Regions from separate parts of the Planococcus sp. RAB007_Raresut genome, predicted to be linked through region 2. Evidence: riboswitches for the same ligand, from Rfam matches in the RefSeq annotation. Region 2 holds a riboswitch; each other region holds the start of a gene.
The links. Region 2 has a riboswitch for S-adenosylmethionine ahead of AC2Q9J_RS13455 (MetQ/NlpA family ABC transporter substrate-binding protein). Riboswitches for the same ligand answer to the same signal wherever they lie in the genome.

Region 1 (10,624 bases), on a different contig from region 2:
GAATGATCATCCTCATGAAACTTGGTATTTCCCGGAGTACACGCATTTCTTTCCACCGACAGCAAACCGTAAGACAGTTGCCGCGTTAGCGCATTGGATGAAAGAAAAAGAACAGGATACTGCAAATTAAAAAGCACATCCGGCAACTTGCCGGATGTGCTTTTGCTTATTAATTATTCAATGGTCCGCCTTGAGCGCTGATGTCAGCTGATACGGAACCGAATTTCTTGAAGTTGTCCTGGAATTTCTGAGCAAGCTCCTGTGCTTTCGCATCGTAAGCTTCTTTGTCAGACCAAGCGTCACGAGGATTAAGAACCTCAGTTGGCACGCCAGGAATTTCCTGAGGAATGCTTAGTCCGAAGACAGCTTCCTGTTCAGTCTTAACATTGTTCAATTCGCCTTTGATTGCTGCGCGAACCATAGTACGTGTATAAGAAAGTTTCATGCGGTTGCCGACGCCGTATTCGCCGCCAGTCCAGCCAGTGTTTACAAGGAAAACTTCCACTTCGTGTTCATCGATTTTATTGCCGAGCATTTCTGCGTAGACAGTTGCTTGCAATGGAAGGAAAGGTGAACCGAAGCAAGTTGAGAATGTCGCTTCCGGAGAAGTGATGCCACGCTCAGTGCCTGCCAGTTTCGATGTATAGCCGCTTAGGAAATGGTACATTGCCTGTTCCTTCGACAAACGGCTGATAGGAGGCAATACGCCGAATGCATCAGCAGTCAAAAAGACGATCGTTTTCGGATGTCCAGCCATTGAAGGATGGATGCTGTTGTCGATTGCATCAATCGGATAAGCAGCACGTGTGTTTTCAGTCAATGAACCATCATCGTAATCGGGAATACGTGTTTCTAAATCAACGACAACATTTTCAAGAACAGATCCGAAACGGATTGCATCAAAAATCTGTGGCTCATTTTCACGCGAAAGGTTGATGGTTTTCGCATAGCAGCCGCCTTCGATATTGAAAACGCCGTTATCAGACCAGCCGTGCTCGTCATCACCGATCAGTTTGCGGTCCTGGTCAGCGGAAAGCGTCGTTTTCCCTGTTCCGGACAAGCCGAAGAACAAAGCAACATCGCCATCCTGGCCTACGTTAGCAGAGCAGTGCATCGGCAAAATGCCTTTTTCGGGAAGGATATAGTTCATGATTGAGAAAATGGATTTTTTCATTTCGCCGGCATATTCAGTTCCGCCGATCAGAATTACTTTCTTTTCCATGGAAACAATGATGAACGTTTCGGAATCAGTGCCGTCCACAGATGGGTCAGCCTTGAAAGTTGGCGCATAGACGACAGTGAATTCTGCGTCATGGATTTTCATTTCCTCTTCAGTTGGACGGATGAATAATTGGTGGGCAAAAAGATTATGCCACGCGTATTCATTGATCGTCTGGATGTGAAGGCGTGACTCTGGGTCTGCACCGGCAAATCCTTTAAAGACGAAAAGTTCTTCTCTTTCTTTCAGGTGTTTCAGTACTTTTGCATATAGGTTCTCAAAAACTTCAGAAGAAATCGGACGGTTTACTGTACCCCAGTCAATTTTATCTTTCGAAATATCTTCTTCTACCATATACTTATCTTTAGGCGACCGGCCTGTGTATTTACCCGTTTCGGCTCTGACTGCGCCTTCGCGCGTCAGAATCGCTTCTCCACGTGAAGTGGCTGCCTCCACCAATTGTGGGACCGACCATTGGACATTGACGTTAGGGCCGTTTAAAAGATCTTTCAAATCGCTTGCGAAGTTAACTGAGTTCATATATGTACCTTCCTTTTCGGTTATTCCCAAGGCATTGGGGAAGAGTTATATTCGAACAATAGTATAACACATTAACTCGATTAGTCTATACTAATAACCCGCTGGAATTGAAAATTCATCATTTGTGCATAATTAATACCCGAAATAGGATGTTTTCATGCATCATAGGCGAATAAAACATAAAAAACGTTGACATCATATATCCAATTCCGTATGATGAAAAATTGAACGGATACTCTTATTCCGAGCTGGTGGAGGGGGCAGGCCCTATGAAACCCGGCAACCTGCTGCATTGATGCAGCGCTGGTGCCCAACCTGAAGCAAGGCTCACAGGCCTTGGATGATAAGAGTGAAAGGTGCTTATGATGATTTCTCCTTTCCTCATTGAATGATGAGTGAAGGGATTTTTTTATGAATCGCCCTTAATCCTCGTGTACAAAGGCCACAACGGCTTGAAGTTCAATCCATAATGTTTGGAACGGACTTGACATGGGAAAACGAGTACCGTATCAATTTCGAGAGCAATCTCGCAGGATATAAGGAGGAACATTTTTTGACAAACCGTCGATTATTCACATCAGAATCAGTAACAGAAGGACATCCGGATAAGATCTGTGACCAAATCTCAGATGCCATCCTGGACGCGATCCTCGCAGAAGACCCTAATGCACGAGTAGCGTGCGAAACTACCGTTACTACAGGACTTGTTCTTGTAGCAGGGGAAATTACAACAACAACATATGTCGACATCCCGAAAGTGGTGCGCCAGACTGTTAAAGATATTGGTTATACACGGGCGAAATACGGCTTTGACTCTGAAACAAGTGCGGTGTTGACTGCAATTGATGAGCAATCGCCTGATATCGCTGCAGGAGTGAACGTTGCTCTTGAATCACGCGAAGGCCAGATGACAGATAAAGAACTGGATGATATCGGAGCAGGCGACCAAGGTTTGATGTTCGGTTATGCGAACAATGAAACCGAGGAATTGATGCCATTGCCGATTTCATTGGCACATAAATTGGCTCGCCGTTTAGCAGAAGTGCGCAAGGAAGAGATTCTTCCATATTTGCGTCCTGACGGCAAAACACAAGTGACTGTTGAATATGATGAAAACGATAAGCCGCTTCGCGTGGATACTATTGTTATCTCAACACAGCATCATCCTGAAGTAACGCTTGAGCAAATCCAGCGCAATATTAAAGAATATGTCATTGATGAAGTCGTTCCGGCTAATTTGCTGGATGATGAAACAAAATATTTCATCAACCCGACTGGCCGTTTTGTAATCGGTGGACCTCAAGGAGACGCGGGTCTTACTGGCCGTAAAATCATCGTTGATACTTACGGTGGTTATGCACGCCACGGCGGCGGTGCATTCTCCGGTAAGGACGCGACGAAAGTTGACCGTTCCGGTGCATATGCAGCGCGCTATGTAGCGAAAAACATTGTCGCTTCAGGATTGGCTGATAAATGTGAAGTGCAGCTTGCTTATGCAATCGGTGTTGCACATCCGGTTTCAATTTCAGTTGATACATTCGGCACAGGCAAAATCAGTGAAGACCAATTCATCGATCTTGTCCGCAATAATTTCGACTTGCGTCCGGCTGGCTTGATCAAGATGCTTGATCTTCGCCGTCCGATCTACAAGCAGACTGCAGCTTACGGCCATTTCGGCCGCACAGATGTGGATCTTCCTTGGGAGCGCACTGACAAAGCAGATGCTTTGAAAGAACAATCAGGAATTTAATGAAAACAAAAACCCGCACAAGCCTCATGGCTCGTGCGGGTTTTATTATTTCTGCAGGGATTTATAATAAGCGGCTTTCTCGGCATATTCACGGACAATGCGTTCCATGTCGGCGATGTCGTCTTCGTTGAGATCCCGGATGACTTTAGCGGGGCGCCCAAATGCCAGTTTGCCTGGTGGAATGACTTTTCCTTGCGGTACGAGGCTTCCGGCTCCGATAAATGCACCTTCACCGATTTCAGCGCCGTCGAGGATAACAGATCCCATGCCGATCAATGCATTCTTACGGATGATGCAGCTATGGAGCGTCACCTGGTGTCCCACTGTGACATTGTCTTCGAGAATCAATGGATTATTGGGGCTCTGGTGCAGCATGCAGAGATCCTGGATATTTGTTTTATTGCCGATAACGGTTGGGGCTACATCACCGCGGACGACTGTATTGAACCAGATGGAAGATTCTGCGCCGATTTTCACATCACCAGTGATGGTTGTGTAATCAGCGATGAAAGCGGATGGGTCTATTTGCGGGTGTTTGTCATTGTATGGGTAAATCATGGTAAAACTCCTTTAATCAAGATAAGATATCTTTAATGGTAGCAAAACCTTTTGAAAGGTCAACTTTAAGATCTGATATTAATAGAAGATAGATTAAAGGGGGCGTTGGCAAATGTGGAAATGGCAGGCTGAAGGCCAGGCGAAAGCAGTGATCGTAATTATTCACAGTGCATACGAACATCATCTGCGCTACGCTTGGCAGATCAAGGAATGGAGAAGTTCCGGTTTTGAAGTGGTGATGGGAGATCTGCCGGGCCACGGTAAAAACGGGACGATTCAAAAAGCACACACTGAATCATTCGAAGCCTATGAAAAGGCGGTCAGTGAAATGCTGGATGTGGCAATTGAGCTTGAGATACCGGTGTTCATTGTGGCACATGGATTGGGAGCTACGTTGGCCATCAATTATTTGAGCAAACATTCCATTGAAGTGGCAGGTGCCGTATTTACTTCTCCGTGGCTTCATCTGCTGCGGACACCTTCCAAATTATCCAGCGCTTTGTCAGGCGTGCCGAAAATCACCTCACAGATTAAAGTAAAACACGAAATTACAATTGAAGATCTGACCCGGAATCCTGAAGTGATCGAACTTGAAAAGGACGATGAATTATATAAACCGCAGATATCAATCGGCTGGTACCGTGAGCTGCAGGCATATATGAAACAGGCTGCAAGCGGTAAACAGGTTTATCCGGATATTCCGACATTTGTTCAGACGGCAGAGAAGGATTTGATTGCTGATAAAGAAGCGTCGAAAAACTGGCTGAAGCAGCAGAATCTTAAAGAATTCAGTTATAAGGAATGGAAAGATGCCTATCATGATCTTTTTCAGGAACCAGAGCGCGAAGATGTATTTACGACCTCGCATTTATTCATAAAAAATGTTTTACGGTCTATCGGCTATTTAGTGAAATAAGAATTGAAATAAAGTTTGAAAGGAGTGGATGAATGTGGTTTTGCGTTATAGTATTCTCGATCAGTCTCCTGTGTCGGAAGGAAGCAACCCCGGCGAAGCCTTAAAGCAGACAGCCCAATTGGCGCAAGCTGCAGAAAAATGGGGCTACACCCGGTTCTGGGTATCAGAGCATCACGATGCAGCGACATTGGCAGGTTCATCTCCTGAAATCCTGATATCCCATTTGGGGGCAGTGACGGAAAAAATCCGGCTGGGGTCCGGAGGCGTGATGCTTCCGCATTATTCTTCTTTCAAGATTGCGGAAAATTTTAAATTGCTGGAAGCGCTATACCCGGGCCGTATCGATGCAGGCGTCGGCCGGGCACCGGGTGGAATGCCCAGAGCTTCATTGGCGTTGAATGAAGGAAGATCCCGGAATGTCGACCGTTTTCCGGACCAGATAGACGAATTGTCCATGTATCTGAACGATGCAATACCGGAAGACCATATGTACCACGGTATGAAAGCGACACCGCTGACTGAATCAGCGCCACCGATATGGATTCTTGGTTCAAGTATGACGTCGGCTTTATTGGCGGCTGAAAAAGGGCTGCCTTATATGTTCGCACAGTTCATCAACGGTGAAGGCGGACAGGATTTTACCCGTACTTATAAGGAACGTTTTGAATCAGCCGGAGACGCTCGCCCCTATGTCGGATTTGCGATTTTCGTCATTTGCCAGGAAACAGAAGAGGAAGCCGAAAGAATCGCGTCTTCTTTGGATCTTGCCTTATCAATGGGTGCACAAGGCATGCCTTCGAAGGGCACGCCGCCGCCTGAAAGGGCGCTTGCTTATGAATATACAAAGTTTGAGAAGCTGCTTGTTGAAGAGAATCGGCGCCGCATGATCGTCGGCACGCCCCGAATGGTAGGAGATCGATTGGAAGAGCTTGTGGAGGAATATCAGGCAGATGAAGTGATGCTGGTTTCCATGGCTTATGATTTCAATGATAAACTGAAGACGTTTGAGCTGGTGGCTGATGAAATGAAGAAAAGAAATTCACGCAGCAAAATAGAACAATAAAAAATACCGCTGGGATGCTTGTGCATCGGGCGGTATTTTTAATGCATCGGTTTATGGCTGTGCGCTGAAACCTAGAAGCCAATTCCCAGAAAGTATTCCCGGTAAGCAAAAAATGAAACGACCAGCATAACAGCTACATACATGATGGATCCAATCAGGATATAAGAGCGCTCAGAAACGGCAGCTTTGTGTTCCATCCGAATTCCGGTCTGCCCTTGTATCGACATATCCATCTGCCTTGAAGCCATGCCGCCTTTGCTGGTGATAAAATAGATTAGAATGAGGGCAAGACCGCCGACGGGGATCGAAATATCAAGAAATGACATATTCAAAAGTACAGAAGCGATCCAGTTCAAGGCACCGATAATAACGACAGTCAATAAAATTGTGATCATATTTTTCATTATATTTTCCTCCTTTCGGCAATAAGTCGGTGGAAATTTTATCCTTTACTATTAGATTATACGGTTTCAGTAGCGCGAAGTTTCATTTGTTTATAGAATTTTCTGTATTCTAAAAGCGGGAAATCTCTAGGAGAATAGAAAAAGCGATTGCATCGTTTGATACAATCGCTTTTTGATATTGATTATTTCTTTGTTTTTTTCTCAATTGCAACCAGAAAAGGAGGGGAATGCTGCTGATTGATGAATTGGTATTTCATTACATCGAATTTGGTTTGCGGCAGCTGTGACACAAAACCCATTACGGCATCCCGTTCTTCGCTGCCGCCTTCATGTCCCGAATAGATGACGATGGCGACGATTCCTGTCTCCTTCAAAAGCTCCAAGCATTGGGTGATGGCTGCCAGCGTTGTTTCTGATTTCGTGATTATGCTGTGGTCGCCTTTTGGCAAATAGCCAAGGTTGAAGACGGCTGCGGCAATTTCTTCTGTGACATACTGAGCGATATTGGCGTGGCTGTCGAGAATCACGTCGACATTGCGATAGTCTTTGACCCGTTCTTTAGTTGCTCGGACAGCATCTTCCTGAATATCGAAGGCGTAAACTTTTCCGGCATCACCAGTTAGTTGGGCCAGAAACAATGTGTCATGGCCATTGCCGGCAGTCGCGTCAACCACTTTATCGCCTTCAACAACCGCCTCTTGCAATAAAGATTTAGTGAATGGCAGAACACGCATCAATGTCATGCTTCCACCATCCCCTGATAGTATTTCCCTTGCCAGCTTCCGCGCCTTTCAAGTTCAGCGTCAATGCCGTTCAGGACATCCCATTTATTGACGCTCCACATCGGACCGATCATCAATTCGATAGGGCCGTCACCGGTTATGCGCTGGACAATCATTTCGGGGGGGATCACTTCCAGCTGATCGGCTACGAGTTTGATGTATTCATCTTTTTCAAGGAATTCCACCATGCCTTTTTCATATTGTTTGACCATGGGTGTGCCTTTTAAAAGATGCAACAGGTGGATTTTGATGCCCTGGACATCCAATTTAGCGACTTCTCGTGCTGTTTCCATCATCATATCCCGGTCTTCAAGCGGTAATCCGTTGATGATATGGGTACAGACGCGGATGCCGCGGCTGCGCAATTTTTCGACTCCTTCTATATATAAAGAAAAATCATGTGCCCGGTTTACTAATCGGGCGGTTTTATTATGGACAGTCTGTAAACCCAGTTCAATCCATAAATAAGTACGTTCATTTAATTCAGCAAGATACTCGACCACGTCATCCGGCAGGCAATCCGGACGGGTGGCGATGCTGAGTCCGATGACATTCTCCTGTGCGAGTGCAGCTTCGAATTTCTCTTTGATGACCGGAAGCGGAGCATGGGTATTTGTATAAGCCTGAAAATAAGCGATGTATTTGCCGTCTTTCCATTTTTTATGCATTTTTGCTTTGATCTGTTCGAATTGGACCGGGATCGGATCGACCCGGTCTCCAGCAAAATCACCGGACCCTGCTACCGAACAGAAAGTGCATCCGCCGAATGCGACAGTGCCGTCCCGGTTAGGGCAGTCAAAGCCAGCATCAAGTGCAATTTTCATTACTTTATGGCCAAAATGGTCGCGTAAGTGGCGATTCCATGTGTAATAGCGTTTGCCGTCTGAAGAAAAAGGCAGGTTCATTTCCATAAAAACAACTCCTCTTTTTTGTATTGTAGCATGGCCGGATTTAGGCTCACAACGGCAGAAAAATCTGTTATTTCCGGTTCGCTGAAAATCTTCTTGTAGAGTGCGGGTAAAAGGAATACAATGACTCTTGGAAATGAGCTAAGAGGAGACAGAACGATGCCGAAACAAGTATGGCTATTAATCATCGGAATGCTCGTCAATGTTACCGGGAATTCATTCCTGTGGCCGTTGACGACTATCTATATGCACGACCATTTAGGAAAATCATTATCACTTGCCGGCCTTGTGCTGATGGCTAATGCGGGAGCCGCTGTCATCGGGAATCTGCTCGGGGGCATGCTGTTTGACCGCATCGGCGGCTATAAATCGATAATGGGCGGAATCATTGTCACGATTTTCGCTTTGACAGGATTGACCATTTGGCATGATTTTGTGCCATTCGTGGCGTTTTATACCATCATCGGATTCAGCGGCGGAATAGTGTTTCCGAGCATGTATGCGATGGTCGGAACAGTATGGCCGGAAGGCGGCCGCAAAGCGTTCAACTCTATTTATCTGGCACAGAACGTGGGCGTGGCAGTCGGTCCGGCAATGGCAGGTGTACTGGCTGCGTTGAGTTTTGATTATATATTCATGGCAAATCTCGGAATGTATATCGTGTTTTTCTTTATCGCGTTATTCGGCTTTAAATCGATGTCGATTTCCGCGTCTTCACATACCAGTGTATTCAATGAAGGCAAAAAAATCCGCAACCGGGCGCCGTTCTATGCGCTGCTCATTGTCTCGGCTGGCTATCTGCTGTGCTGGGTCGGCTATGTCCAATGGCAATCGACGATATCCGCCTACACACAGGAAATCGGCATCACCTTGCCGCAATACAGTTTTCTATGGACATTGAACGGTGCTTTGATCGTACTTGGACAGCCCCTGATTCGCCCGATCATCAAACGCATCGAAGATAATATCAAGCAGCAATTGCTGATTGGAATCGTTATTATGATGGTGTCGTATCTGGTCGTCGCTTTTGCAGAGGAATTCAGCATGTTTGTAATTGCCATGGCGATTTTGACCATCGGAGAAATGTTCGTCTGGCCGGCTGTTCCGGCACTCGCCAATCAACTGGCGCCAAAAGGGCGGGAAGGGTTCTATCAGGGAATCGTCAACAGCGTAGCCACCGGCGGCCGCATGATCGGCCCTTTGATGGGCGGATTGATGGTTGACCTTTACGGAATGTCGGCTCTCTTTATACTGATAACTATTTTGCTTGTGGCGGCAATCGGAACTTCATTGGTCTACGATATTCCGTTGAAAAAGAAACAGGCTGCTATGGATCAGGAAAAGGCGATAATTTGAATCACTTTTAGGAACTGCGCAGATGCGGAGTTCTTTTTTTTATTGTCATATTCCAAAGTCAATTGAGCTGACGGCTGTTTTAGCTCTATGTTGCGTTTCATAGGGGACTTTGTTTAAATTAAGAATGAAAGCGTTTAAATAGTATGAATACTATGTACATAAAGCTGAGGGGGAATAAAAATGAAACCTATTTACAGTTCCGCTAAAGAAGCGGTCGAACAAATTCAGGACGGGGCCACGATTATGGTGGGGGGCTTCGGTCTTGTCGGTATTCCCGAGCAATTGATATTGGCTTTGGTGGATAAAGGCGTAACCGATCTTACCGTCATTTCCAATAATTGCGGCGTCGATGAATGGGGTCTTGGACTGCTGCTGAAAAATAAACAGATTAAAAAAATGATCGGCTCCTATGTCGGAGAAAATAAAGAGTTTGAACGCCAGGTGCTGTCTGGTGAAATCGAAGTCGAGCTGACGCCGCAAGGTACACTCGCGGAAAAAATGCGCGCAGGCGGAGCGGGGATTCCTGCTTTCTTCACTCCTGCAGGCGTCGGGACTACGGTTGCTGAAGGAAAAGAAATACGTGAATTCGATGGTAAGGAGTATGTGCTTGAGCATGCTCTGAAAGCTGATTTTGCGTTGGTGCGTGCCGCTAAAGCAGATAAGATGGGCAATCTGGTATACAACAAGACTGCGCAAAACTTCAATCCGCTTGCAGCTGCAGCCGGGAAAATCACCATAGCAGAGGTTGAGGAAATCGTCGAAACAGGTACGATTGACCCGAATCATGTTCAAACCCCAAGCATCTATGTACAGGGCTTACTGGAAGCAAAACAGGAAAAACGCATCGAGCGTTTAACGACAAGACAGGCTTAAGGGAGGAAATCGATCATATGGACAAGCAATTAGTGAGAGAACGCATAGCGAAACGCGCAGAAAAAGAAATCAAAGACGGCGACTACGTCAACTTAGGCATCGGCATGCCGACTTTAGTGGCGAATTTCATTTCAGACAATAAACAAGTTGTTCTGCAATCAGAAAACGGCCTTCTTGGCATCGGACCATATCCGACTGAAGAACAAGTCGATCCTGACTTGATCAATGCCGGCAAAGAAACGGTTACGACCATTC
Region 2 (10,624 bases):
TGGCGAAACTGGCTGAAAAAGCGGCGGAACTTGGTACATTAAGAGGTCTTGTCCATACAGCCGGTTTATCGCCAACGATGGCCGATTCCAAACGCATCACAGCGGTTAACCTGGTCGGAACCGGATTGATCCTTGATGCATTCCTGCCATTGGCAAATGAAAAAACGTCTGCGGTAATGGTATCGTCGATGAGTGCTTATATGGTGCCTCGCCAAGGTCCGTTTATGGAAGCATTAGTACAGCCGCTTGCTGAAAATGCAGTGGAAACAATGGAGCAATTCACTCAAGGCGATTCAGGAGCAGCTTACAGCATGTCGAAACTCGGCGTTATCCTGGTCGTTGAAGATCAGGCTTGGGCTTGGGGTGAAAAAGGCGCTCGCTTGAACTCATTGTCACCGGGTACCATCAATACGCCGATGGGCCGCCAGGAAGCTGCCCAACAGCAGCAGATGAAAGTCATGCTTGACCACACGCCGCTTCGCCGCGAAGGTGAGCCGTCTGAAATCGCATCAGCTATGGAATTCCTGTTGAGCGATGCTGCATCTTACATCACAGGCATCGACCTTCGTGTGGACGGCGGCACAATCGCCAACATGCCGCGCATGCGTGCATCAATGTCCCGTTAATCGAATAGGAAATAAAACAATTTGATAACCCCCGAATGCGTCTTCGACGCGTTCGGGGGTTTTTTTAGGTGCCGGATTGTCAATTGGTGAAGCAGGGGGCGTTATATCGGATGGAATTTTCTTTGTCCTGCGGTTTATGTGCGGTGAACAGGATTTATGTGCGGTGACAGAAAAATATGTGCGCAGTGTCAATAATCCGTGAAAATAAATAACTTTATGCCGTCCGAATATTCGATTTAACCCGCCACTTTCCCATACACAAAGTTCTTGAACTAAACGGATGTTTTTCGCATCGCGAAAAACTCCAATCTCTAAAAAAGAAGGCTTCGCATCCGCGAAGCCTTTTTCCAACCAACCAATCAACCAACCAATCAATCAATCAATCAATCAATCAATTTAACTGTGATGCTGCCGTTGTCGGATTGTAAGTCAATCGGATGCTGGCCGGTTCCGTAGACGGTTCTTCTTTTCTTCGAGCCGAAGACAGAAACCGAACCCCAGTCCACATCAGCGTTGATGGTGGCATTCTCCGGTTGTCGTTTTGTTTCCAGCAGAATGGAACCGTTGTCTGTTTCCAGGTTAATGCTGCGTTCAAGATCAGCCGCTAAAAGATGGATGCGGCCGTTATCCGTCTGCGCGTGAACATCGCCTTTTACATTCTTCAGCGTTATTCCGCCATTGTCAGAAACGGCATCCACTTTATCTGCGCTGATATCTTTCAAAGTTAGCTGTCCATTATCCGTCTCAGCGCGGAGATTTTTTACCTGGACATCGTTAAGCTTAATCGCGCCATTATCCGATTTCACCGTGAATTTTCCAGCGATTATTTGCTCCAGGTTGATGCTGCCATTATCTGTTTCAACCAAAAGTTCTGTACTTTCCAAACGTCCACCGGTGACAGAGCCGTGATCGGATAGTATTTGAATCTTCTCGTATATTTTAGGCGGAAGCTGAACAATCAAGGTCGGTGACTTGAAACTGCCTGTAATCGTGAAGAACCCCCACTTTCGTGCTTCTTCCTTTAACGTAATTATGAGAGTACGGTCGAGGATATCTACAGCAAGATGCTGGCGATAGGTTTTGTTTTCTACATCGACATGCATTTTTCCGTCATCTGAAGGGAAAATCTGCAAAACTGCGTTATCGGTCTGAATATCGACTTTATCGAATTTATCTTTCGAAATATCGATTTTTTCAGAAGGAGCTATTGATTGGCTAAAATCAAAGCTGTCGATAAGTTCTTTTGCAATGGCTTCCGGAGAGCCCAGTTCTACAGCGATGTCGCTGTCGGATTTTCCGTCAGCCCGTCCGTTTGCAAAGTATTCTCGGATATCCTGCAGAATATCGTTGCGTTCTTCAGCAGGCAGCCGTTCCAAAGCTTGTTCAAGTTGTTGCAGAAATTGTTGTTCAGTCATTTTGCACACCCTCTTCGATTAATTTATTGACCCCGTCCGTAAAGCTTTTCCATTCTTCGAGCTGTTCATGAAGATACGTTCTGCCGGCTTCGGTGAGCGAATAATATTTGCGCGGTGGACCTTCCGTCGATTCCTGCAGATAAGTGGAGAAATAGCCTTCTTTGGTGAGCCGGCGGAGCAAAGGATAGACTGCGCCTTCCGAAATGGCGATGCGGTTCGAAATTTTCTGCACGAGCTCGTAGCCGTAGCGGTCCTGTTTATCCAAAAGAACCAGCACACATAAATTCAAGACGCCTTTTTTAAATTGAATATTCACCGGAAATGCCTCCTTTCATCACTAGTATTTTATAAACAGTAGTGGTTAACGAGTAATATATCATTCGGTACTATTCAATGCAAGGTATTGAGAAAATATTTTATATTATATTTCTTCTCAAGTGCATATGTCTGTAAACCGCAGATTAACCGTTTTTTTAAAGAATTAAAGTAAAAAAAGGCTGTCCAGTGTCATTTGACATGACATAAGGACAGCCTTTTTCCGCGATCGTACAGCTGGTTTATTTAGTTAAACGATTAGGCTCTTTTTCGCCAAGCGATACCGGATAGAGTTGATTCACACCGCTTTCGGCATCAAGCGCACGGGTTAAATCCATACCCAAAACTTCTGTCACCAATAAATCGACTGTATATACCGGGTTTTCGCCTTTGACGAAATGGCCGCCAAAAACTTTCCCATTCTGATCAGCGATGGTGCCGTGCAGATGGATTTCGAATTCACCTTCCCGCTGGCAGATAAAACCGGTGCCATTCAGGAATTCGATCGGTCCTTCTTTTTGCTGCAGTAGCCCGTAACTGGCACCCAGCTTGGCGGAAGAATCGGGAACCAGAAAATAATAGCCGCTCCTTTGAAGACTGCCGAAACAAGTGGCGATCTGTGCATAGGCAATCCCGTTTTCCCTGCATAACTCTTCGATGCCTGTCAGCAGATCCGTGCCGGGCAATAGGCGGGCAGCGACGGATTTTCCAAGTGCTCCGGCGGCGTATTGAATGCGCGTTGATTGTTTCATTTTATTTCCCCCATTTCTTTTTTATTTATCATATAGTAATGACCTCAAAATACAAAGAAATTAAAAAATATCAGAAAAGCGTTGACTTTCGTGAGTTGATGCGCTAAATTAATCAATAAGGTTTCGGCAATTGAATAAGCAACTAAATCTCTTATCAAGAGTAGCGGAGGGACTGGCCCTATGAAGCTCGGCAACCATCCATGTTAATCGCATGGAAAGGTGCTAAATCCAGCAGAACAGTGATGTTCTGGAAGATAAGAGAGGATGAATTTACGATAAATTTGTGCCTCTCTTTCTTTACGGAAAGAGAGGCTTTTTCATGTTTCGAACCAAATAATATTATTGGAGGATAACAAAATGAAGAAATTAGGATTATTGGGTGCCTTCACATTGGCAGCAGGATTATTGGCAGGATGCAGCGGCAATGCAGAATCAGGGGAATTGAGCAGCGAGAAACTGGTCGTCGGTGTAACTTCCGGACCGCATGAACAGATCATGGAAGTAGTGGCTGAAGTGGCTGCAGAAGATGGACTGGAAATCGAGCTGAAAGTATTTACGGATTACGTGTTGCCGAATACGGCGCTTGCGGAAGGCGATCTAGACGTCAACAGCTACCAGCACAAACCGTTTCTTGATGCGTTCAATGAAGACCATGGCACAGATCTGGTGCCAGGAGCGACTACGATCCTGAATCCGATGGGTGTCTATTCGAATGACTATGCATCCATCGAAGACTTGCCGCAAGGCGCAACTTTCGGTTTGCCGAATGATCCGACAAACGGTGCACGTGCTTTATTCATCCTTGAAGAAGCAGGCGTCATTACGTTGAAAGAAGGAACAGAAGAAACAGCTTCAATCTTTGATGTTGAAGACAACCCGAAAGAGCTTGAATTTATTGAACTGGAAGCGGCACAGATTCCGAAACAGTTAAGTGAACTTGATGCAGCGGCGATCAACACGAACTGGGCCATCGAAGCGGGATTGAATACATTGGAAGATTCGATTTTACTGGAATCCAGTGAATCGCCATACGTTAACTACCTGGTCGTAAGAGAAGAAAACAAAGACGATGCGGTGCTTGAGAAACTGAATGCGGCGTACCAGTCGGATAAAGTGAAGGCATTTATCGAAGAAAAGTTTGATGGTTCAGTTTTGGCAATCTGGTAAAAATTTCGGGGAGCCACGTGGTCTTTAGGCCACTGGCTTTTCCTTTTTAGAAGGAAGTGCAGGCAACGTGATACAACTTGAGAATATTTCAAAAGAGTATAAGTCAAAAAAAGGGGTCATCCGGGCAGTGAATGATGTGTCATTGCAGGTGAAGAAAGGCGAGATCCACGGCGTCATCGGCTACAGCGGTGCGGGAAAAAGCACGTTGATCCGATGCGTCAATTTGCTGGAAGCTCCGACAGCCGGAAAAGTGCAATTGAACGGCCGCGAATTTACCGAGCTTACGAAAAATGAATTACTGGATGAACGCAAAAAGATCGGCATGATCTTCCAGGGATTTAATCTGCTGCGGACGGCCACAGTCGAAGAAAACATCGCCATTCCATTGAAACTCATCGGTGTCGAAGGACGAGAAATTCCGGAACGTGTCGAAAAATATTTGGATATTGTCGGATTGACGGATAAGAAAAACGCCTATCCTGCACAATTATCAGGCGGCCAGAAACAGCGCGTCGCCATTGCCCGTGCACTGGCACAGGAACCGGAAGTGCTGCTGAGCGATGAAGCGACAAGTGCGCTAGATCCCGAAACAACGGAATCGATTTTGGATCTGTTGTTGAAAATAAATGCAGAGTTCGGCATCACAATTTTATTGATTACGCATGAAATGCACGTCATCCAAAAGATTTGTGACCACGTCTATGTGATGGAAGCTGGAAATATTGTGGAAGATGGTCCGGTAATCGACTTGTTTTCGAAGCCGCGGCATAAAACGACGAGAAGCTTCCTGAATACCATTTCACAGCGCAAACTTTCAAATGATTTTGTCAGCAACCTGAAACAGACTGGTTCCGTGCTTCGCTTGACGTTCCGTGGAGATTCAACGGGTGAGCCGCTGCTTGCGGTTGTGGCGAAAGAATTCAATGTGAAGCCGAATATCCTGACGGCTAATATCATGGAACTCAAAAACGGCGTTATCGGAAATCTTGATGTCCACTTAGCAGGCGAGAAAGAAGAAGTCGGACGCGCATTGACGTTTCTGAAAGACAACGGAGTCGCAATCGAAGAATGGGAGGTGCAGTATGGAAAGGTTTGATACCTTCATAAACCAATGGCTGCCGGTCATCGGTACAGCCGTTTTGGAAACGGCACAGATGGTCCTGATTTCACTGGTCATTTCCGCAATCCTTGGAATTCCGCTCGGCATCCTGCTCGTCTTGACGCGAAAAGGCCAGGCATGGGAAAACAAATGGATTTACCAGATCCTGAATTTATTGGTCAATATCATCCGTTCCATTCCTTTCATCATCCTATTGTTTTTCATCCTGCCATTCACAAAAATTGTTGTGGGCACCACAATTGGCGTGCAAGGCGTCATCGTGCCGCTCGTCATTTATACAGCACCTTACATCGCACGGCTGATGGAATCTTCTTTATTGGAAGTGGACAGCGGCGTCCGTGAAGCTTATGAAGCGATGGGCATTAAAACACATCATATTATCTGGAACGTGTTGCTGCGCGAGTCGCGACCATCGATTGTACTTGGTTTGACGATTGCGACGGTTGGCCTGATCGGTGCCACGGCTATGGCCGGGCTTGTCGGCGCCGGCGGATTGGGTGACCTGGCTTACCGCTATGGGCATCTGCGCTACGAGGTCGATGTCATGTATGCGACTGTGTTCATCCTGATTGTCCTCGTTCAAGGCATCCAGAGCTTCGGGAATTATTTCTCAGCACGCTTGAAAAAAGATTAAAAGGAGAGAGCAATCTTTATGCAAAAGGAATTATACCTGGAGAAAAACGGAGCGATTGCAACACTCGTTATCAACCGGGCGGATCAGCGCAATGCGTTTTCGCTCGATATGTTCAAACTGCTGCCGTCTCTTCTGACAGAAGCGGCTGAAGATCCAGCGGTCCGCGTGCTGATTTTGAAAGGCGTCGACGACCGGGCATTCTCAGCCGGAGCGGATATCAAAGAATTCATGGACAATCGTTTGTCCCAATCAAAAGCGAAAAACTACAACGATCATGCAATGGCTGCTATCGAGCAGCTTTATCGTTTTCCGAAACCGACCATTGCGCTGATTCGAAAACTGGCGATCGGCGGCGGTTTGGAACTCGCAATGTCCTGTGATTTCCGCATTGCATCAAGTGACAGCAAATTCGGCATCACAGCCGCGCGGCTAGGCATCATCTATAACCTGCGCAGCACGAAACGCCTGATGAATGTCATTGGTCCGGTGAAAACCAAAGAATTATTGTATACCGGCAAATTGATCAAAGCGGAAGAAGCGGTGGAACTCGGCATCATCCAGCAGCTTCATGAAGGGGACGCTGCCAATACAGCGGCACTAGATTTTGCACACGAGCTGGCAGCAGTTTCTTCGACAGCCCTGCACGGCAATAAAAAAGTGATCCAGGCGATCATTGACGGCGCACAGTCGGAAAATGAAGAAATGGCCGACCTGATATTGGATTCGTTCGAATCTGATGATTATAAAGAAGGCATCCAGGCATTCCTGGAAAAAAGGCAGCCGAATTTCACTTGATGAAGGAGGGAAACCCATGAGCAGCACAGTACAAGGAGACTCGCTGCTGAAAAGCATCGTCTCGCAAAACGATTCTCCCTTGACGCATGAGGAATGGGAAGCAAGCGCAAAGCAGAAACTGGAGCCGCATAAATTCGGCCATATCCGTTCAGGCGCCGGAGCGGAAGAAACGCTGCGGCGAAATCGTTCCGCTTTCTCCAAATGAGCGATTTTGCCGAGGGTGTTGAAAGACGTTTCCTCGATTGATACCTCAATTGCATTATTCGGTCATACATATGATCATCCTTTTCTGCTCGCCCCGATCGGCATGCAGAAACTTGCCCATGAAGAAGGGGATCTGGCTTCTGTGCGGGCGGCAGCGAAATACAAAGTACCGTTCATCACGAGCACCGTTTCCAGCTATTCACTTGAAGACATCGCGGAAGCGGCAGGAGACAATCCGCGCTGGTTCCAGCTTTACTGGTCAAACGATGAAGCCGTCTCTTTCAGCATGCTGCAACGTGCCGAACAATCTGGATACGAAGCAATTGTCGTGACAGTGGACACCGTGATGCTCGGCTGGCGCGAAGAAGATCTGCGCAACGGTTTTTCGCCATTGCGTGCAGGCGTCGGAAAAGCGAATTACGTCAACGACCCGGCGTTTATGGCGTCATTGTCTGATACAAGTGATGACGGCATCATCCAGGGCATTTTGAAAAATGTATATCACCCTTCATTTGACTGGAAGAAAATCGAAAAGATCAAACAGGCGACATCTTTGCCGGTGCTGCTGAAAGGAATTTTGCATCCGACCGATGCGATTCTCGCAGTGGAAGCGGGCATTGACGGAATCATCGTGTCGAACCATGGGGGTCGCCAGCTGGACGGCGTCGCGGCATCGCTCGATGCATTGCCGCTCGTGGCAAAAGCGGTAGGAGGCCGGATACCGATCCTGCTCGACAGCGGCATCCGAAGAGGAACCGATCTTGTCAAAGCACTGGCGCTCGGCGCGGATGCCGTCCTCCTGGGCCGTCCATATATTTACGGACTTGCATCAGGCGGCCAGGCAGGCGTTGAGCAGGTGCTGGGCAATTTTATAGAAGAAACACGCGTTTCATTGGCGCTAGCCGGCATTTCGAAAATCACTGAATTGTCTTCCATGGAATTGATCAGGGAATAAGGAGAGATGAGGATGAAGCAGGCATTACAGGGCATGCGGGTCGTGGATTTGTCGCAAGTATTGGCAGGTCCATACTGCACGATGGTGCTCGGTGATATGGGTGCAGACGTCATTAAAGTCGAAAAAACGGGCGGGGGTGACGACACTCGCAAAATGGGTCCTTATATCAATGAAGAAAGTTATATGTATATGATGGTCAACCGCAACAAGCGGGGCATGTGCCTGGATTTGAAGGCGCAGGAAGGCCTGGCGGTTTTCCAGGAATTGATCCGCACGGCAGATGTGGTGATCGAAAATTACCGGCCGGGCGTCGCGGCCAAACTAGGCATCGATTTTGAATCCTTGAAAGAGATCAATCCCGCGCTCATTTATTGTTCGATTTCAGGTTACGGACAGACGGGGCCATACAGCCAAAAAGGCGGCTACGATATCATGGCGCAGGGACTCAGCGGATTCATCGATATGACCGGAGAAAAAGAAGGGAAACCCGTTAAAGTGGGCATCGCCATCAACGACATCGCCGCTGCCCAAACGGCGATCCAGTCCATACTGGCGGCTTATATCCACCTGTTGAAAACGGGTGAAGGGCAATATATCGATGTGTCGCTGGTAGATTCCGGTTTGGCTTGGACCGTCTGGGAAGCGGCCGCTTATTTCGGCAAAGGCGAAGTGGCGACGCGGAACGGCACGGCTCACCGGGTCTCGGCCCCATATCAAGGATTCGAAACAAAAGACGGTTCCATTTTAGTGGGTGCCGGCAACCAAAAATTATGGGAGAAATTCTGTCTGGAAGTCGTTGATAAATCTGAGTGGCTGGAAGATCCGCGCTACGAAACGAACAGCAGGCGTGCTGACCATGTCGCAGAATTGGAACAGGACATCGAGGCGGTGTTTGCAGAACAGCCATCGGCTCATTGGCTCGGGTTACTCGAGAAGAGCGGTATTCCGTCCGGTCCGATCTATTCGTATGATCAGACATTGGCGGATCCGCACATCAACTTCCGCGAGATGGTCCAGCAGTTTGACCACCCGGTGGCCGGTACTGTGAAAACGCTCGGTTTCCCAGCGAAACTGTCAGAAACGCCTGGTGTGATCAGCCGTCCTGCCCCGACACTTGGCCAGCACAATGAAGAGCTTTTGCAGGAAATCGGTTTTTCATCCGTGGATATCAAAAAACTGGAAGAGAAAAAAGTGGTATTATAATTCTTAAAAAAAGGGACTGCCCGCAAAAGTCATCCGAAATGACTTTTGGGACAGTCCCTTTTTCTATTCTTTTTCTGTCAGGAAGGTGATCACTGCAAACAGCAGGAATGCCAGTAATAACAGCGAACCGCCGACGATGAAGATGACCATTACCAGTGTTTCGCCCCAGTTGAACGGATTCAGATTATACAGCCACATGCCGCCGGTCAAACCGACCGCACCGACCATGGCCAGAATACCGTGGATAGTGACGAGTTTTTTATATTTTATCGTGTAGGCGTGATAGAAAATGCCCCAGGCGAATACCGACAGCCAGCCGACAAGCAGGATGTGCGCGTGGATCGGGCGCAGCGAATAATCCATTTGGCCAGCCATATGTGAACCCAGATACGTGCCGATAAAACCGAAAATTGCCGAAAAGCGGATCAATCTTAAACTCCAAACTTTTTCCATGAATAAAACCCTCCAAATTATGTTTGTTTCATATCGGGATGCGGCAGGGAGAGGATGAACTCACTGCCTTCGCCGATTTTGCTGTTAACTTTTATAGTACCATGATGCAGCTGGACAATCTGTTCAACAATGGACAGCCCGAGCCCAGTGCCGTCTTTTTTACGCGCGGCATCCCCGCGGTAAAAGCGGTCGAATAGCTGGGGAAGCGCGTCTGCGGCAATCCCTGCGCCAGTGTCTGTAAAGGTGATGATAACGTTGCTGCCGACTGTCTTGAGTCCAATTTCGATGCTGCCGCCGGGTTTATTGTATTTAATGGCGTTCGTCAGCAGATTGTCCCAGACGTTATCGAGCAATTCGGCGTCGCCCCGGAAAAGGGTGGGGGCCAAGGAATAAGAAAGATTGATATCTTCTTCCTCAAGCCGCCAGCGATATTTCCGGACAACGGCTTTCAGCTGCTCGTCGAGCTGGAATTCCTCTGTCTTCATCGGGTACGCGCCCTGGTCGAGCGACGTCAGCAACAGGAGCTGGCGCGTCAGGCTCGACAGCCGTTTGGCTTCCTGATCGATGATTGATGTGTAAGCAAGTCTGTCATCGTCCGGCAGGCCAGGTGACTTCAAGAGGTCCGCATAGCCCTGGATGTTCATGAGCGGCGACTGGAAATCATGCGAGACATTGCTGATGAACGATTTACGCGCCAGGTCGTTTTGCTTAAGCTGTGTCTGCATCAAATTGAAGCTCTCCGACAGCTGGCCGATTTCATCATTGCGCTGTATGTCGAGCGGGTAATTATAGTTTTCGCGCGCGATGTGTTTGGTGGCTTCGGTCAGCTGAACGATTGGACGCGTCAATTGCCGCGCGAGCCAGATCATGCCGATGATGCTGACAAGTCCGATAGCCACGACAAAGCCGATCAGCACCGAGTGGATATCGGTCCCCAGCAGTTTTGTATCCGGGCGGATGAACAAGCCGTAGTTTTCGCGGTTTC
Region 3 (10,624 bases), on a different contig from region 2:
AAAGCAACGCTTGCCTTCTTGGCCTCCACGCACATAATTTCTAAGTTAATCCGGCCGCTTCAACGAAAACATCTCGCCCAATTTAGCGTAATTCGTTCCTGCCAGGCGGCTGACCGGTTTCAGAATTTGCGCATTGATGCGGCCGTTTTCATAAATCGCTTCGTCCACGTGAATCCGGACGATCCTGCCGATGAGCAGGTCTGTATTCGGCAAATCGACTGCCTGGTCAAGAACGCATTCAAAACGGACTTTCGACTGCGCGACAGCCGGCACACCGATTTCCTCGCTGTCGATTAACGTAAGTTTGGTCACATCGATTTCACTTTCATTGGGCGGCAGCGATGCCGCGGTTTCATTGACTTCGAAGACATTTTCTTCATCGACAATGTGAACGACGAATTCTTTGCCGGACAGCACATTGCGTGCGGTGTCTTTTTTGTCGTCGCCCTTGCGCTGAACGGAAACGGACAGCATCGGCGGATTCGACGACACGATATTGAAATAACTGAAAGGTGCAGCGTTCACAATTCCATCCTCGGATTTGCTTGTGACAAAAGCAATCGGCCTCGGGATGATCGTGCCCACAAGCAATTTATAGTTTTCGCGTTCTGTCTGTTGATAAGGATCAAAGCTCAGCACAGCCACCACTCCTTTTCGTTCAGTTTACCCGAAACGTTTTTCATTGCCGCAGGAAATGCTCATGTTAAGCTGGCACTGTCACGATTCCCTGAGGATCTTTTGCCGGCTTGCCGAAATAATAACCCTGGAACAGATGGTAGCCCTGCTGCTTCAGCCAGTCGAAATCCTCTTTCGTTTCGACGCCTTCCGCCAGCGGAACCGACCCGACTTCGAGTGCTTTCTCCAGGAAGCGCAAAGCTGTCTTCTGTTTGGCCGCATCTTCTGCCACACCCTGCACATACTGCATATCAAGTTTCATGTAATGCGGCTTCAAATCCGCCAGCAATTCGATGGTGCTATAGCCTTCACCCACGTCATCCAGCGCATATTGGAAACCTTTCTTCTTATAGAAAGCGAGAATTCCCCGCAAATGATCGATATCATCCACTTTTTCCGTCTCCACCACTTCAAACACCAACTGCCGTGGATCGACGCCAAGCTCATTGGCCAAATTCGTCGTTGACCGCAGGCAGAATTCAGGCGAATAAATCGATGTTGGGATGAAATTAATAAAAGCTTTCACGTCTTTTAAAACAGCGGCATGGCGTACAGCGGCCATCCGGCAAACCCGGTCGAGCGCGTAAAGTCTGCTGCGTGATTTGGCAGCCGGGAAGATTTCATTCGGGTAAATGACTGTACCGTCCTCATGGTGGAAACGCGCCAGCATTTCGTACGCGAAAATTTCTCCATCCGCCGTGACGATCGGCTGGTAATGGCAGACCAGCAATTCCTTGCGGATCACGCCATCAATCCATTCCGTATTGAAAACCTGCTCCATCTCTTCAATCCTGTTCCATTCGCCTTTATCGATCCGGAATACCACTTTTGCCGGTTCCATGTGATGCAAGCAGAAATCGAGGAATTCTTTCGCACCACGCTCGTTCATAAGCAATCTATTTTCTTTCCTTGTAGTTTCCATATCACGACGCGCAAGATGGCTGACGACCTTTTCCATCAGGGAGAGGTTCGTTTCGCCTTCGAGTTTGATATCAAATTTCAGTTCAGCGACTGAACAGTTATTGCATTCCATTGGTCACACTCCTTTTGTACTATCCTTTTCAGATTACCTTAAAATGGTAAATAAATCTTTATTAATTTTCAAATTTATAATGTCTTTTCAAATTAAATAAATTGGGAGGATAAATTATGAATTAGGGTCCAGTGGTATTTAGCTGCAAGTCGATAAAAGGTTCTATAAATTAGATTTGATCCTAACTTGATGGCCCTGTATACTGCATTCAGAAATTCCGTTATTTAGGAAATAGTATTCCATATGTTACGATAAGTTCATAATAAGGATGAAATAGTATTATGAATTTTCTATCGGAGGAGTTTTAAAAATGCCAACTTGCGGTAATTGCCACAATGAGTGGAGCTGGAAGCAGACGCTTAAAAAAACAACAACATTAGATCCGGCAATGAGTTGTCCTTATTGTGGGGAAAAACAATATCAAACACAGAAGTCCAAAACTAAAATCAGTTTTTTAACTCTTATTGTTTTATTGCCACTGCTTCTTCAAATTTTCTTTGATTTACCAAGAGCTATTTTATTTAGCTTGTTTCCCATCCTTTCTATTATTGTTATTGTTTTATTACCTTCTTTCATTGAAGTAAGCAGCAGAGAAGAGCAGAGAAACTTTTTTGAAGACAAAAAAAATAAATAAAAAGGACGTTCGCAAACGTGTGCACACACGTTACGAACGTCCTTTTTATTTCAGAAAAATTTACAAACATAAACAACTCATGTTTTCGAAAACTTATTCTTCGCATACACATACGTAACCGCGAGCGCCGCAACCAATACCGCCCCTTTGATGATATCGAACGCGTAATACGGCAGGTTCTGGATCGTCAGCCCGTTCAGCAGGATGCCGATGACCGCTGCACCGAAAAACGTGCCGAGCGCATTCGGCTTGCCGGCGCCGAGCACCGAATAGCCGACAAATACTGCCGCGACCGCTTCCATCAGGAGTGGTGCGCCGGCGTCGATTTGTCCTGAACCCACGCGTGCCGTAAACAGGATGCCCGCCATCGAAGCGAAGACGCCGGAAATGATGTACGCCGAAGTCTTCACTCGTTTCACGTTGACGCCTGACAGCGTCGCCGCTTCCGCATTGCCGCCAGTCATGTAAAGAATGCGGCCCCAGCGCGTATGGTTCAAAATTACATACGCCGCCAGCACCATGACGACCATGATCCACACCGGCACCGGAAGGCCAAGCATCTGGCCCTGGCCAATCCATAGGAATGCTTCGGACAACTGGCCGGGAGCCGTGCCGCCGGAAGTCAGCGGCATATTATTGTAGATCGAATACCCTTCCGTATACGTGCGGTGAAGGCCCGCCACGATATACATCATGCTGAGTGTCGCGAGGAGATCGGGGATACCGATGACCGTGATGAGGAAACTGTTGACGAGCCCGACCGCCACACCGATCAGCAGCGGCAATAACAGTACGAGCCACAGCGGCATGTCATACCACACCATCAGTGACGCCGTCACGACGGTCGACAGGGACATCGTCGAACCGACGGACAAGTCGAAGCCGTCGACGACAAGCGTAAATGTGACGCCGAGCGCCAATAGCGTGACGATTGAAATCGACCGGAGGATATCCGAGAAGTTGCCGTAGCTGAAGAATGCGTCGCTGATGCTGCTGAAATACACGATGATCGCAATCAATAGGATGATCGCGCCGTATTTAAACAGAAACTGGACTGCGTTCTCTTTCGCTGAGTTTTTCCGTTTGGTTAAGCTCTTCTTTTCCACCGCTTGCATAAAGTAATATCCTTTCCTGGGTCGCTTCTTGACGTGATAATTCTTTCACGATCTGACCATCGCACATTACCAGAATCCGATCGGAGATGCCGATCGCTTCATGGATTTCACTGGAGAAATAAAGGCAGCCTTTGCCGCTTCCGGCGAGTTCCCGGATCAATTTGAAGATATCCACTTTCGCGCCGATATCGACGCCTTTTGTCGGTTCATCGAATAAATACAGCAGCGAGTCGAGGCTCATCCATTTTCCTATAGCCACTTTCTGCTGGTTGCCGCCGCTCAGATGGATAAGCGGTGTCTCCGTATCGCCGGTTTTAATCTTCAATTTATCGATGATGTCTTCGGCAAATCTGTTTTCCGCTGTTTTATTCATGAATAATCTTGTCGAGAATTTCCGGAGATTCGGAAACGAGGCATTGGCCCGCAGCGTTTCGTGGACAAACAGCCCTTCTTTCCGGCGTTCCTCGGGAATCAATGCCATCCCTGCCCGGATCGCATCTTCCGGATGCTTGATACGGACCTGTTTTCCCGCGACTTCCACAGAGCCGCTGACTGAACTCGACGCCCCGAACAGCGCTTTGGCCAGCTCTGTCTTGCCTGCCCCAACGAGTCCGACAATCCCGACGATTTCACCGGCTTTCACGGATAATGAAATATCCTTCAGCTTGCCGCTGTCCGATAACCCCCGAACTTCCAGCAGATTCTCGCCAGTCGCATGCGTCTGGTACTCCAGTTCATGACTGAGCGTTTCACCCAGCATCGCTTCGATAATTTGCTCGGAATCAGACTCTGCCGTAACGAAAGTGTTTACCCATTTCCCTTCGCGCATCACAGTGATGCGGTCGCTGATTTCGAATACTTCCGGCAGCCGGTGGGAAATGAATACACAGCCGACGCCTTCGCTGCTCAATTTTCGGATGACTGAAAACAGTTTGTCCGATTCCGTCAATGATAAGGGCGCTGTCGGTTCATCGAAGATGATGAGCTTTGCCGAATGCACGAGCGCCCGGGCGATCAGCACCAGCTGTTTCTCCGCCAAAGTGAGCGTGCCCGCTTTTCGAGTTACGGCGATTTCCTCCGACTGCAATTGGGTCAGCGCTTCTTTCGCCTGCTTGTTGATCTTCTGTTTCGACAACAGGAAATTGCTGCCTGAAGCAAAACTGTCCATCAGGATATTTTCAGCGACCGTCAGATCCGCAACAATGGCCGTATCGACTTCCTGGTAAACGCAATAAATGCCGTGTTCTTTGGCCTGTTTCGGTGAACGCAGGGAAATGACTTCTCCGTCCAGCCTGATTTCGCCGCTGTCTTGGCCATAAACTCCTGAAAGTATTTTAATCATCGTGCTTTTTCCCGCTCCGTTTACACCGAGCAAAGCGTGAACTTCACCTTTTTCGAGTTCCAGCTGGCCGTTTTCCAGCGCCGTTACATGGCCAAATCGTTTGCCGATTGCCTGCATGTCCAGTAATTGTGCCACTTCTGCACCCTCCTTTCGCCGAAAGGAGCCGCCCAATTCCGAGGACGGCTCCAATCCTTTATTCCCCTTCCAATTCACGAAGATCGTCGGTATAGCCTTGCTCGCTCGCTCCCCATCCTTCGATGTGCTCGCTCAACGTTTCAGTTGTCACCGTTTCGTCCGGAAGCTCAGCGGCATCAATGAAGACCGGCTCCAGCACCACTTTCTCCTCCGGCTGTTCACCGTTGATCAATTGGTACGCGTAACGCACCTGGATGCGTCCGATATCTGTCGGGTCGACTGCGGCCGAAGCCACCCACGGGCTGCCGTCTTTTTGGATCATCTGCAAATCTTCATCGCTCATGTCGATGCTGTAGACTTTGATGTCTGTGCGCCCTGCCTGCTCGATGGCACGGACAGCGCCCTTCGCGAATTCATCCCAAGCCGCCCAAACAGCTGTGATGTCGCCTTCGTTCGGGTATTGCTTCAGGATTGCTTCCATCTGCGCTTGTGTATCAAGCGCTGTATTTTGAGTGGCAGCACCGAATGCCGCTACTTCTTTGATGCCTGGGTTGTCTTTCAAGAATTGCTCATAAGCGATTTGGCGGCGTTCCATCGGGGCAAATCCTGCTGTCCAGATTTTTACGATATTCGCTTCGCCATTGTGATCTTCAGCCAATTTCGTTAACGTCTGTTCTGCCATCAGCTGATCTCCCTGTTCAAGCGAAACCACGCCTTCCACATCAACTCCTGCGTCAAATGCTACAACCGGAATCCCTTTTTCCACCGCTTTTTCGACGCCTTGGTTCAACGCCTCTTTCGTTCCGTGGTCAATCAGGATCGCGTCTGCTCCCTGGTTGATGGCGGCATCCAGATTGGATGCCATCTTCGCCAGATCTCCTTCAGAGTTAAAAACTGTAACTTTACCGCCGAAGCTCTCAACCTGTTCTTCCACTCCGGCTATGTATTGCGCCGAAAACGTTCCGAGATTCTGCTGCAAAATCAATGCCACTTCTTTGCCCGACAGCGGATGTTCCGAGGCTTCCGATTTTTTGTCAGAATCCGTTTCCGCTTCCGTCACTGTTTCGCCTTTCGGCTGGCACGCCGCCAATAAAATACTGATGAACAATAAAGCCGCGATAATTAAAAATGATTGTTTTTTCATGAATTTTCCCCTTTTCCTGAAACTGCTGCAAACAATTCCGGTATATTTCTTTCATAATTCGGATGGATGATGCCATTTTCCGTGATGATCGCCGTAATGTACTGCGCCGGCGTCACGTCAAATGCCGGGTTGTAGACTTTTGTGCCGTTCGGTGAGATGGGTTGGCCTGCAATATGAGTGATTTCCTTCGCCGACCGTTCTTCGATTGGAATATTCTTGCCGTTGGGAATCTGCAGATCGAAAGTTGATGCCGGTGCTGCCACATAAAATGGGATTTTATAAGCAGCGGCCAGAATCGCCAAGTTGAAGGTGCCGATTTTATTGGCTGTATCGCCGTTTGCCGCAATGCGGTCAGCACCGACGATGATCGCTTCAACGCCTTTTGCACCGATCGTGTGCGCCGCCATGCTGTCGGTGATCAGCGTTACATCAACACCCGATTGCTGCAGCTCCCACACCGTCAGGCGCGAGCCTTGAAATACCGGACGCGTTTCGCAGGCAAAGACTTCGAACTCACGCCCCAATTCCTTCCCGAGATGAAACGGCGCGAGCGCGGTGCCGTATTTTGCTGTCGCAATGGAGCCCGCGTTGCAGATTGTCATGACTCTCGAACGGCCTTCCAATAATTCAAGTGCATAACCGCCAATTGTCCGGCACGCTTCCTCGTCTTCCTGATGGATGCGTTTCGCTTCTGCTAAAATTTCCGCTTTTGCCGCTGCAACCGTTTTTACCGATTGGACCGCTTGCTGAAGACGGCCGATCGCCCACGCCAGATTGACTGCCGTCGGGCGTGAAGACGCCAGGTAAACCGCGTCTTTTTTCAGGTAATGGTGAAAGACTTCCAGCGTTTCCGTGTCGTGCTTTTGAGCGGCCAATGCCAAACCGTAAGCCGCCGTTATGCCGATCGCCGGTGCGCCGCGGACTTTCATCGTAATAATCGCATCATAGACATCTTCAATTGTGTTCAGCGCAATATATTCCGTTTCATGCGGTAGTTTTTGTTGATCGAGAATGATCAATTGGTTGTTGATCCATTGGATCGATAATGGGATTGCCATTCTTTACAGCTCCTTCAAAAGCGCTGTCACATCCTGAATCGATGTGAGTTCGCTGCGTTTTAAGATCAATGTCTCCCCGATGTGGAGAGCCTGTTTTTTGGATTCGATGCGCTGTTCTGCATCCTCAATGCCGTCCAGGTCTTTGACATGCGCCAGACCAATTGTGCGGCGGATCAATTCACAGCCGGCAAAACCGAGTGTGTCGTTGAAAATCTTTTCGAGAACGGATTCGCGGTAACCCGGAACGCCTTTAAAATCTTCAATGCCTTCATTTTCCCAAAGCTCCGTGAAGCGCGTTTCGAACACCTGCCACGTATTCTCGATATTGCCGATGATTGTGCCGCGGCCTTCGCCGTCCCGCGTAATGCCTTGTGCAATCAGATTGGCAATAAACAAGCCAACATCAAAGCCGATCGGTCCATAAAAAGCGAACTCCGGATCGATGACCTTGGTTTCATTGTCATCAGCGAAAATGCTGCCGGTGTGCAGATCGCCATGAAGCAATGCCTCCGCTTCCGTCAAAAAGCTGCGTTTCAATTTTGCCGCTTCGAGCTTCAAACGGTCATTTTGCCAGATGGCTTCCACCGTCTGCCGCAGTTCCGGTTCGAAATCATTTGTCTCATAATCGAAAAACGGATCCGTGAAAATCAAGTCTTCCGTGATTTTGCAAAGTTCCGGGTTGGAAAATTCGGCAACCAACTTTTTCTTTTCAAACGGATGCAACGCGAAATCGGAAGTATGGAATAAAGTCTGTGCCAGATATTCACCGATATCGGTTGATAGTTTCGGATAGTTTTTCCCTTGGATTAAACCTTCACGGGCGATCGTCAAATGGGAAAGATCCTCCATGATCGTATACGCCAATTCTTCATCGGTGCCGTACACTTCCGGCACGAGGCCAGTCGCATATTCACCGTGCTTGCGTAACGCCGCAGCTTCGATCGCCGCACGCTTTAATGTCAGCGGCCAGCTTTCGCCAACCACTTTGGCATAAGGCAGCGCCTGCTTGATGATGACGCCTTTGCCGCTTGCCCGGTCGCTTACCCGGTACACGTAATTCAAATTGCCATCGCCGATTTCCCGGCATTCCAGATCTGTTCCTGCCGGAAAAAGTCCCGCCGCCAAAGCGATGGCTTCTGCTTCCGTCAATGCGTGATATGTTGATACTGCTGTAGTTGTCATGGTCATCTTCCTCCTAAATTACAATATAAAAGCGCCTCTTTCCCGAAAGAAAGAGGCGCAGAATTAAGAGGTTCCATGCCTCTTATCTTCCAGAAAGTAAATATCTGGTGGAATTAGCACCGTGCCTTGCGGGATGTTCATCCCGGCGCATAAAGCGCCCCTTCTCACGAAGGTATTACGGTCGGTTGCTGGGCGTCATAGGGCCAATTTCCCTCTGCCTGCTCTTGATAAGAGTACTAAGTTTTATATGCGGTTTTTGTTATGAGATGAATCCTATCACGGTTCAGAATAGACTGTCAACAGGAAGTTTTGAATTATTTTTCAATTTGCAAAATGGCTGCTCGTTCCGTTTTGCATGCTCTTATGAAAGAACTGCTATGTGGACGGACTGCTTTTGCACCTCCCCCTTTACTTCAAATAAAAACTAAGTCCCTTTTAGCGGAAGTTTTCCGCTCGGCGGAAACTTCCTGGGTTTGTGGGTTTGAAAGGAGCCTTCGCTGGCGGCGAAGGCTTTTCCATTTCTGATCTTTGGTTTTGGAGGCGGTTTTGATCTGGCTTGTTGAAGTGACAGCAAATTTCGGCAGTGATTTCGTCTGTTTTTTGGTGAAAATGGTCGTCGATTGAAGGTGTCGCTGTTTTATGCCGGTGGATTTGAGCCGAATCAGCTATTTCGGGTGAAATTTGCCTCGCTGGACTGCTGATTTTTCATTTCCAAACAAGTTGAATTTCCAAATTTAGGATTTACTGTCCATTACAACTGAAATACTGTCCATTATCGTCTAAATACTGTCCATTAGGAAGCGAATACTGTCCATTATCGACTTGTTACTGTCCAAACTTATTTCCCGATCTTTATTTCCAAATTAAGGCTTTACGGTCTGCATTCTCAAAATACTATCCGCAAAACGAAAATACTGTCCGGAGCCCTTTCCGCCTCCAAAACCCAATCCAAACCTCTAATCGCCTACAGTTTGCTGCGCAAACTGCTGGGTCCGTGAGCGTCGAGCCGCTCACTTCCATCTATGCAGTTTTACCACAGGCATCTCTCCCCAAAAACTTTCTCACAATTCCCTGTTGACAGAATTCTTCGCACATGGAATAATCAGAATTACTTTATTGCAACAACCAACCGAATATCCAATTCTTATTTAGAGCAGGTGGAGGGACAAGCCCTACGAAGCCCGGCAACCGGTCCAGCGATGGACACGGTGCTAATTCTTGCAGCCAGAACGTTTGGCTGAGAAATAAGAAGTCGTTAACGCCCTTAACCTCTTCTTATTTGAAGAGGTTTTTTATTTTTCAGGAAAAGAACTTAAGGAGTGTCACATATGAGCAGACTGACAGCGAGCTACCAGGTATACGGCAAAGCGGGGTCATTTGAGAAGAAAGCGGAAGGCATCGCGCTCGGACTCACAATCGGGTCGTGGACCGACTTGCCGCTCCTCGAGCAGGAGCAATTGAAAAAGCATAAAGGCCATGTGGTGTCGGTGGAGGAATTTCCACAAAGCCCTCACCCCCTCAAGCCCGATGCAATCAAAGCGCATATCAAAGTTTCCTACCCAAGCGCGAATTTCTCGGCGGATCTGCCGGCTATCCTGACCACCGTGTTCGGCAAATTGTCGCTCGACGGTGAAGTGAGATTATTGGACCTCGAGTTTGAAGAAGGTCTATTGAAACAATTTCCGGGACCGCGCTTCGGTATCGACGGCATCCGCGGGTTGCTCGACGTCCACGGCCGCCCGCTCGTCATGAGCATCTTCAAAGGCGTGATTGGCCGAGACATCAATTATTTAACGGCGCAGCTCAGACAGCAGGCGCTCGGCGGCGTCGATCTGGTCAAAGACGACGAAATCCTGTTCGACAATCAGCTGACTCCTTTTGAACAGCGCATCACCGCTGCAAAACAAGTTCTGCACGAAGTTTATGCCGAAACCGGCCACCGTACACTTTACGCGGTGAACCTCTCGGGCCGCACATCACAATTACGCGACAAGGCACGAAAAGCCCGTGAACTCGGTGCCGATGCATTGCTGTTCAATGTTCATGCCTACGGACTTGATGTGCTGCAGGAATTGGCGGAAGACGATGACATCGCTCTGCCGCTCATGGCGCATCCGGCATTCAGCGGTGCGTTCACTTCTTCTCCGTTCTACGGCGTCGCGGCACCGCTCGCGCTCGGCAAATTGACGCGCTACGCCGGCGCTGACTTTTCACTGTTTCCCTCTCCTTACGGCAGTGTTGCTATGGAGAAGACAGCGGCACTGGCGCTCGGCGAACAGTTAACAAATGACAGCCTGTTAAAGCCA

Region 1: linked by a shared signal. The riboswitch ahead of metK (methionine adenosyltransferase) and the one ahead of AC2Q9J_RS13455 (MetQ/NlpA family ABC transporter substrate-binding protein) in region 2 are both predicted to bind S-adenosylmethionine.
Region 3: linked by a shared signal. The riboswitch ahead of mtnK (S-methyl-5-thioribose kinase) and the one ahead of AC2Q9J_RS13455 (MetQ/NlpA family ABC transporter substrate-binding protein) in region 2 are both predicted to bind S-adenosylmethionine.

What each region holds. Positions count from the first base shown of each region.
Region 1 is NZ_JBXYIF010000003.1:19,863-30,486, forward strand. It holds gene AC2Q9J_RS06745 (alpha/beta hydrolase family protein) at 1-130, shown strand, start outside; gene pckA (phosphoenolpyruvate carboxykinase (ATP)) at 170-1,759, opposite strand; SAM riboswitch class I at 1,995-2,109, shown strand; gene metK (methionine adenosyltransferase) at 2,313-3,509, shown strand; gene AC2Q9J_RS06760 (gamma carbonic anhydrase) at 3,555-4,067, opposite strand; gene AC2Q9J_RS06765 (alpha/beta fold hydrolase) at 4,180-4,983, shown strand; gene AC2Q9J_RS06770 (LLM class flavin-dependent oxidoreductase) at 5,018-6,046, shown strand; gene AC2Q9J_RS06775 (hypothetical protein) at 6,118-6,450, opposite strand; gene mnmM (tRNA 5-(aminomethyl)-2-thiouridylate-methyltransferase MnmM) at 6,633-7,193, opposite strand; gene mnmL (tRNA modification radical SAM protein MnmL/YtqA) at 7,190-8,143, opposite strand; gene AC2Q9J_RS06790 (MDR family MFS transporter) at 8,300-9,496, shown strand; gene AC2Q9J_RS06795 (CoA transferase subunit A) at 9,677-10,369, shown strand; gene AC2Q9J_RS06800 (3-oxoacid CoA-transferase subunit B) at 10,387-10,624, shown strand, end outside.
Region 2 is NZ_JBXYIF010000006.1:129,827-140,450, reverse strand. It holds gene AC2Q9J_RS13480 (SDR family oxidoreductase) at 1-626, shown strand, start outside; gene AC2Q9J_RS13475 (hypothetical protein) at 612-1,001, opposite strand; gene AC2Q9J_RS13470 (DUF4097 family beta strand repeat-containing protein) at 1,010-2,041, opposite strand; gene AC2Q9J_RS13465 (PadR family transcriptional regulator) at 2,034-2,357, opposite strand; gene AC2Q9J_RS13460 (PPC domain-containing DNA-binding protein) at 2,599-3,108, opposite strand; SAM riboswitch class I at 3,257-3,369, shown strand; gene AC2Q9J_RS13455 (MetQ/NlpA family ABC transporter substrate-binding protein) at 3,466-4,275, shown strand; gene AC2Q9J_RS13450 (methionine ABC transporter ATP-binding protein) at 4,343-5,371, shown strand; gene AC2Q9J_RS13445 (methionine ABC transporter permease) at 5,358-6,029, shown strand; gene AC2Q9J_RS13440 (enoyl-CoA hydratase/isomerase family protein) at 6,048-6,824, shown strand; partial or broken gene AC2Q9J_RS13435 (alpha-hydroxy acid oxidase) at 6,841-7,983, shown strand; gene AC2Q9J_RS13430 (CaiB/BaiF CoA transferase family protein) at 7,996-9,186, shown strand; gene AC2Q9J_RS13425 (hypothetical protein) at 9,250-9,639, opposite strand; gene AC2Q9J_RS13420 (sensor histidine kinase) at 9,657-10,624, opposite strand, start outside.
Region 3 is NZ_JBXYIF010000002.1:89,404-100,027, reverse strand. It holds gene AC2Q9J_RS04330 (flavin reductase family protein) at 46-639, opposite strand; gene AC2Q9J_RS04325 (EAL domain-containing protein) at 704-1,708, opposite strand; gene AC2Q9J_RS04320 (TIGR04104 family putative zinc finger protein) at 2,019-2,342, shown strand; gene AC2Q9J_RS04315 (ABC transporter permease) at 2,420-3,457, opposite strand; gene AC2Q9J_RS04310 (sugar ABC transporter ATP-binding protein) at 3,381-4,916, opposite strand; gene AC2Q9J_RS04305 (sugar ABC transporter substrate-binding protein) at 4,993-6,078, opposite strand; gene mtnA (S-methyl-5-thioribose-1-phosphate isomerase) at 6,075-7,136, opposite strand; gene mtnK (S-methyl-5-thioribose kinase) at 7,140-8,318, opposite strand; SAM riboswitch class I at 8,398-8,552, opposite strand; SAM riboswitch class I at 9,460-9,569, shown strand; gene mtnW (2,3-diketo-5-methylthiopentyl-1-phosphate enolase) at 9,647-10,624, shown strand, end outside.